Linked DNA regions of Laspinema palackyanum D2c. The protein of the gene in region 1 interacts with the protein of each later gene in a pairwise test. Links are inferred from orthologs where the notes say so. Each region holds a gene or a part of one and is shown on either strand. Other genes may lie near its edges.

Region 1 (3,594 bases):
CGGTAATCCAAAACAAGGCTATTCCGTGATATCCGATTCCCCATAATAAAGGCAATCCTAAAAATTTCCCCTGCCAGATTCGCTGACTTTCTGATGGGTTTTCTCCGGTTTTGACTAGGAGAATCCACAGGGGAACTAAGGCAATCCAAGCTAAGGGCCAAGCATTGAAGGGGGCGGGGGTTAATCCCATTAAAATACCCCCGAATAAAGCGGCGGCTAATCGCCAGAAACTGTTGGATTTTAAAGTAAGGTTGAGAGTATTTAACACGGGTATTTGTTCTGAATTGTGTTTTTTGATAATATAAATTAGTTATAAAGAAAGCGAGCATCCGGCTCGCTTTTTCTATTATAAACTGATTGTAAGTTACTACAACCGGCAGGGTAAAAAACCTGCCAGTTGTGGCAACTTTTAACGGTTCAGAGAGATTTAATTTTCCTCTTCGGTTCCGTTGTCCGGGGTGAGGTCATCTTCCTCACCAGATACGGTGACTACATCAACTCCAGCTTCGATATCCATGTCGATTGCGTTGTCCGTGGTGAGGTCATCTTCTTCACCGGATGCGGGAACTAAGGCCACTCCGGCGATCGCATCCGAAGAATCGAGACGCTGAACTCTCACCCCTCGGGCCGATCGCGACTGAGAAGAAATCGCCTTACTCGCCTGCCGAATGATAATCCCGCGATTGGTCACAATCATCAATTCATCATCTTCATTGACAATTCGTAAAGCCGCGAGACGGTCTTTTTCATTGCGGAACTTGATTGCACAAACGCCTTTTCCGGCCCGTCGTTGTAGGCGGAATTGCGTCACCGGAACCCGTTTACCAAACCCGCCAGTAGTAATCACCAAGGCCCAAGGTCCTGGATAGGAAGAGGTTTCGGCAATGTTCTCTTCTTCCCCTTCGGTCTCCTCAGTTTGCAGATCGGTTTCTTCCTGTTCGAGTTCGATATCGAGTTCTGCATCGAGTTCTACATCGAGTTCGAGATTTTCATCCTCGATCGCCTCCTCCATTGCAGCAGTCACTTGAGAGGGGAGCACATCCATGCTAATAATATTATCCCCTTTCCGGAGGTTCATGGATTTCACCCCTCGGGTGGCGCGACCCAGAGGACGGAGTTGTTTATGATCCGCTTTGAAATGAATCGCCATTCCCTTCGCGGAACCGATGATAATGGTATCTTCGGGTCGCGATTTCCGGACCCAACGCAATTCGTCGCCCTCGGATAAAGAGATAGCAATTAATCCATTGGCGCGGATATTAGAAAAGGCAGAGAGGGCAGTTTTTTTAATGTAACCGCCTTTAGTGAGCATCACTAAATATTCATCATCGGAGAATTCTTCCACCGAGACAAGAGAGGTGATTTTTTCATTAAAGGGAATCGGCAACATTTGAGTAATTGCCATGCCTCGGGCGGTGCGAGACCCGGTGGGAATTTGATAGGCATTCAGGGAGTACACCACCCCGCGATCGCTGAAGAACAAAATGGCATCATGGTCGCGACAGGTTAAGAAATGGGCAATTCCATCATCCTCTTTAATCTTCGCCCCAGATTTGCCTCGGGTGGCCCGACTTTGCGCCTCGAAGGTATTCACCGGCATCCGTTTGATATACCCTTGTTCCGTAATCATCACCAGGGCTTTTTCATTAGCGATTAAGTCGGTAACATCGATTTCACCTTCGGCGTGTTCGATGACGGTGCGACGGGGGGTGGAAAACTTGGCTTTGAGTTCTGTCGCTTCGTTTTCAATGATTTCTAACACCCGTTCCCGTCTTGCCAAAATATCCCGCAAATCGGTGATAGTCAGTTGCAGGTCATCGTGTTCTTGTTGAATTTTATCGGCTTCTAATGCGGTTAAGCGGCGCAATTGCATTTGCAAAATGGCGTCCGCTTGAACTTCAGAAAATTCATAAGTAACGATTAATTCTTGTTTAGCGCTGGGGGTATCTGCTGCCCGTCGAATTAGTGCAATAATGCTATCTAAATTCTCTAGGGCAATTAACAATCCCTGTAACAGATGGTCCCGTTCTTCTGCTTTTCGCAGTTCATAGCGCGTCCGGCGTTCGATGGTTTCGATGCGGAATTCTAGGAAGACGGTGAGGAACTGTCTGAGGGTGAGTAATTGCGGTTCGCTGTTGACCAGCGCCAGCATATTCGCTCCGAAATTGGCCTGTAAGGGGGTTTGTTTGTACAGGTTATTGAGGACGACGCGAGGGTAGGCATCGCGCTTGAGTTCGATGACAATTCGCATCCCGTCGCGATCGCTCTCATCCCGGATATCCGAGATGCCTTCGAGACGCTTCTCGTTAACCATCTCGGCGATGCGTTCAATCATCGATGCCTTATTCGTTTGGTAAGGCAACTCGGTAATCACGATCGCGTCTCTGTCGGGACGTCCGCGATGTTCGATAGTTTCAATAGTCGCGACACCGCGCATGGTGATCGAACCCCGTCCGGTGGTATAGGCTTCCCGAATGCTGCCCACGCCCAGAATCTGGCCGCCGGTGGGAAAATCCGGACCGGGGATATATTGCATCAACTCAATATCTGTAATCTCAGGATTGTTAATCAGTGCGACTAACCCATCGAGAAGTTCTCCCAAGTTGTGGGGAGGAATATTGGTTGCCATCCCCACGGCGATACCCGAGGAACCGTTGAGTAAGAGTTGGGGGACGCGGGTGGGTAGAACAATCGGTTCTTGCTGCGATCCATCAAAGTTATCAATGAAATCGACGGTTTCTTGGTCGATATCCCGCAACATGGCATCCATGCTCAGGGACTGGAGACGACATTCCGTATAACGCATGGCTGCCGGAGGGTCGTTGTCAATGGAGCCGAAGTTACCGTGACCATTGATGAGCGGCGATCGCATGGAAAAATCTTGGGCCATCCGCACCAAGGCATCGTAAACCGCTGTATCGCCGTGTGGATGGTACTTACCGAGGACTTCCCCGACCACACGAGCGCATTTACGAAAGGGGCGGTCTGGGGTCAAGCCCAACTCGTGCATGGCATAGAGAATCCGCCTGTGTACAGGCTTGAGACCATCCCTAGCATCTGGGAGCGCCCGACCCACGATCACGCTCATGGCGTATTCGAGGTAGGACTGTTGCATTTCATTCCGCAGATCCGTCGGGATTATCCGCTCCTGGGAGGTGGTCATAAGATGAAAAACTCCAAAAATGTGAGACTAAATAACAATGAGCTACAGAACCGATTTGATGCTACCTCGCATCGAAATATTGCTAAATTCTGATAAATATTTTAACATAGATTGACCAAATTTTGCCCAAAGCTGACGGCTTAAAATACCCTGATTTGTGGAGTGTTATTTGAGCGGGGATAATTATCAGTGGAGGGTGCTCAGTGGAGGGAGTTCAGTGAATAGTTGTCTGGGGGGAGTGGACAGTTCTTAGCGGTCAGTGGACAATGAAAAATAGACCCTGAAGAAATTGCCTCAGACCCAGGACATAAGACCAAGGACATAAGACCCATGACAAATGACCAAGGACTGTTTTCTGTAATTTACTCGGAAGAATTTTTAGAGCATGATACTGGGCGATCTCATCCGGAACGTCCTGCTCGATTAACGGC
Region 2 (3,253 bases), on another replicon or contig:
GAACCTCAGCGATCGCCTTCATCGCCTGGTCCTGATAATCCGCCACGGTTAAATTATCCGTCGGATCACAAATATCCAGGAGATAATGAGGGACCTTCCTGCGATCGCCAGCGGTGGGTTTAGCGGTCCCAATATCGAACTCGCGATACACCTGACGGGAATCCGCACTCAAAATTGGCGACCCCAGACGCTGGGCCAAATCCAATGCCAGACTGGATTTCCCCGTCGCCGTCGCCCCACAAATTACAATTAATTTAGGCATGATCGTCATTTGTCCTTGGTCATTTGTCCTTACTCATCCCCCCCATCTTCCCGATTCTCCCCATCCTCCCCATCACTCCAATCCCCCCTGCATCCCCCCAAAAAATTTCTCTTCTAATTGGGCTATCATCGCTGACAACCGTTTAATGTTATAATTTTGACAGTTTTTGGTATTCTGACACTTTGTGGGCTGCAAAAGCCTGATTAATGGAGCTATCGTGGTATGACCAGCAACTACAGCGCTGACCAAATACAAGTTCTTGAAGGACTCGAAGCAGTACGCAAGCGACCGGGGATGTACATCGGGACCACCGGACCCCGAGGACTCCACCATCTAGTTTACGAGGTTGTGGACAACTCGATCGATGAGGCGCTTGCTGGCCACTGTACCCATATTGAAATCGAGTTTAACCCGGATGGCTCTTGTACCGTAACCGATGACGGTCGAGGCATTCCGACCGACGTCCATTCTAAAACAGGGAGGTCCGCCCTGGAAACCGTCATGACTGTCCTCCACGCCGGAGGTAAATTTGGAGGGGGCGGTTATAAAGTCTCTGGAGGATTACACGGGGTGGGTATCTCCGTGGTTAACGCCTTATCGGAATGGGTGGAAGTCACAGTTTGGCGGGAGAAAAAAGTCCATACCCAACGGTATGAACGGGGTGCAGCCATTGGAGAATTGGAAGCCAAACCGATTAAAGAAAATCGCACTGGAACCTCCGTTTGCTTTAAACCGGACCTGCAAATTTTCAGTACCGGCATTGAATTTGATTACAGCACTGTAGCAGGACGATTGCGCGAACTGGCCTACCTCAATGCTGGGGTTAAAATTACGTTTTCTGATAATCGGATTGACCTGCTCAAAAATAATGAGCCCAGAGTTGAAACCTATTGTTATGAAGGGGGAATTCGGGAATATGTAGAATACATGAACCGAGACAAACAGCCCCTTCATGAAGAAATTATTTACGTTGAAGGCGAACGTAATAATGTTCATGTGGAAGTCTCGTTGCAATGGTGCATCGATGCTTATACGGATAACGTTTTGGGATTTGCCAATAACATCCGGACCATTGATGGCGGAACGCACTTAGAAGGATTGAAAGCCGTTCTGACTCGGACGATGAATGCGATCGCTCGCAAACGGAATAAACTCAAAGAAGGAGATTCCAACCTCGGCGGTGAGCATATTCGGGAAGGGTTAACGGCCGTGATTTCCGTGAAAGTGCCGGACCCAGAATTTGAAGGACAAACCAAGACTAAATTAGGCAATACCGAAGTCCGGGGAATTGTCGATTCTTTGGTGGGTGAAGTGCTCACCGAGTATTTAGAATTTCGCCCCAGTGTGGCGGATGCCATTTTAGAACGCGCCCTTCAAGCATTTAATGCCGCAGAAGCTGCCCGACGCGCCCGGGAATTGGTTCGCCGGAAATCGGTTTTAGAATCCTCTCCCTTGCCTGGAAAACTGGCGGATTGTAGTACCAAAGACCCCAGTGAAAGTGAAATCTACATTGTAGAAGGGGATAGTGCGGGAGGCAGTGCCAAACAAGGACGCGATCGCCGTTTCCAAGCCATCCTCCCCTTGCGCGGTAAAATCTTGAACATCGAAAAAACCGATGATGCCAAGATTTACAAAAATACCGAAATCCAAGCCTTAATCGCCGCCCTCGGTTTAGGGATTAAAGGGGAAGAGTTTGACTCCTCACAACTGCGCTATCATCGTATCATTATCATGACTGACGCTGATGTAGATGGGGCTCACATCCGCACATTGCTCCTCACCTTCTTCTATCGCTATCAACGGGATATGGTGGATCAAGGGTATGTTTATATTGCTTGTCCGCCGCTGTATAAAGTAGAACGGGGCCGGAATCATTTCTACTGTTACAGCGATCGCGAACTGCAAAACCTAGTCCGCAACGAATTCCCCGCCAATGCCAACTACACGATTCAGCGGTTCAAAGGGTTGGGTGAAATGATGCCAACTCAACTCTGGGAAACGACGATGAATCCAGAAAGTCGCACCTTGAAGCGGGTGGAAATTGAGGATGCGGCAGAAGCCGATCGCGTGTTTACGGTGTTAATGGGCGATCGGGTTGCACCCCGTCGCGAATTCATCGAAACCTACGGTCCTCAACTCAAACTCATGGATCTGGATATTTAAGGGTCAGTGGTCCTGAGTCAAGGGTAGGGTGAGTCACCGGAATCTACTCAGGACTGAGTTCATTTTAGGCAGAACATCCGATAGGATAGGGGCAGTATAAAAACTGCCCCCCTATAGCGGATAAATGGAATAGACTGGCGCGTTGAATATCAGGAATTGTCCGTTGAAATTGTTAGGGTTTGAAGATTATCAGCCGATCGCCGCGATCGCCGTTACGCCTTCTGGAGTCAAACGATTACTCTCTCTGGTTGATGAAGCGGGGAAATTTACCATTAGTGTATGTAGTGGACATCAAGGGGGTGCTGACTCCCTAACTCAGGCAGTCGCCGCTCAAATCGGTGCAACCCCCGTCCTCACCGGCGCATCCTCGGCGTTGAAATTGCCCGGAATTGATGTGCTAGGCGTACCCTTTGGCTGGAACCGAGGGGAGGGTCAGTGGACTGCTGTCAGTGCGGCGATCGCCCGGAAGGAACCCGTAGAAGTCATCCAAGAAGTGGGTTGCACCCTCTGGCAAGAGAATTTACCCGAAAATCATCCATTCATCCTAGAATTGCAGGATGATCCAAAACCCGCCAAGGCAAGAGTCTGGATTAGTGCTATGCAACGCCAATTTGCACCAAATTCAGAATTTCCCAAGGTGCAGTGGCATCCGCGAGTCTTGTGGGTGGGAGTGGGTTGCGAACGAGGAACCTCGCGGCAGGTGGTGGAAACGGCGATCGCTCAAGTTTGTCAGTCTCGTCATTTCGCACAAGGGGCGATTGCCGGAATTGCTACAATTGATAGTAAAGCCGATGAAGTGGGATTATTAGAGTTGTGCGAGGCGCGTCA

What was found.
Region 2: the proteins of gyrA (region 1) and gyrB interact in binary tests that used the Escherichia coli proteins (3 or more experiments, as listed by UniProt). The link is inferred for Laspinema palackyanum D2c from one-to-one orthologs.

What each region holds. Positions count from the first base shown.
Region 1 is NZ_JAMXFD010000005.1:112,940-116,533, forward strand. Bases 228-3,490 are described here. They hold gyrA (DNA gyrase subunit A), read right to left. Parts: upstream 3,164-3,490; coding sequence 428-3,163; downstream 228-427. Also shown: lnt (apolipoprotein N-acyltransferase), read right to left, coding at 1-190; NG795_RS08675 (histone deacetylase family protein), read left to right, coding at 3,512-3,594. UniProt on the Escherichia coli protein: A type II topoisomerase that negatively supercoils closed circular double-stranded (ds) DNA in an ATP-dependent manner to maintain chromosomes in an underwound state.
Region 2 is NZ_JAMXFD010000024.1:33,472-36,724, forward strand. Bases 33-2,954 are described here. They hold gyrB (DNA topoisomerase (ATP-hydrolyzing) subunit B), read left to right. Parts: upstream 33-484; coding sequence 485-2,425; downstream 2,426-2,954. Other genes in these bases: miaA (tRNA (adenosine(37)-N6)-dimethylallyltransferase MiaA), read right to left, coding at 33-262; NG795_RS21860 (cobalt-precorrin 5A hydrolase), read left to right, coding at 2,589-2,954. Outside these bases: more of miaA, read right to left, coding at 1-32; more of NG795_RS21860, read left to right, coding at 2,955-3,253. UniProt on the Escherichia coli protein: DNA gyrase negatively supercoils closed circular double-stranded DNA in an ATP-dependent manner to maintain chromosomes in an underwound state.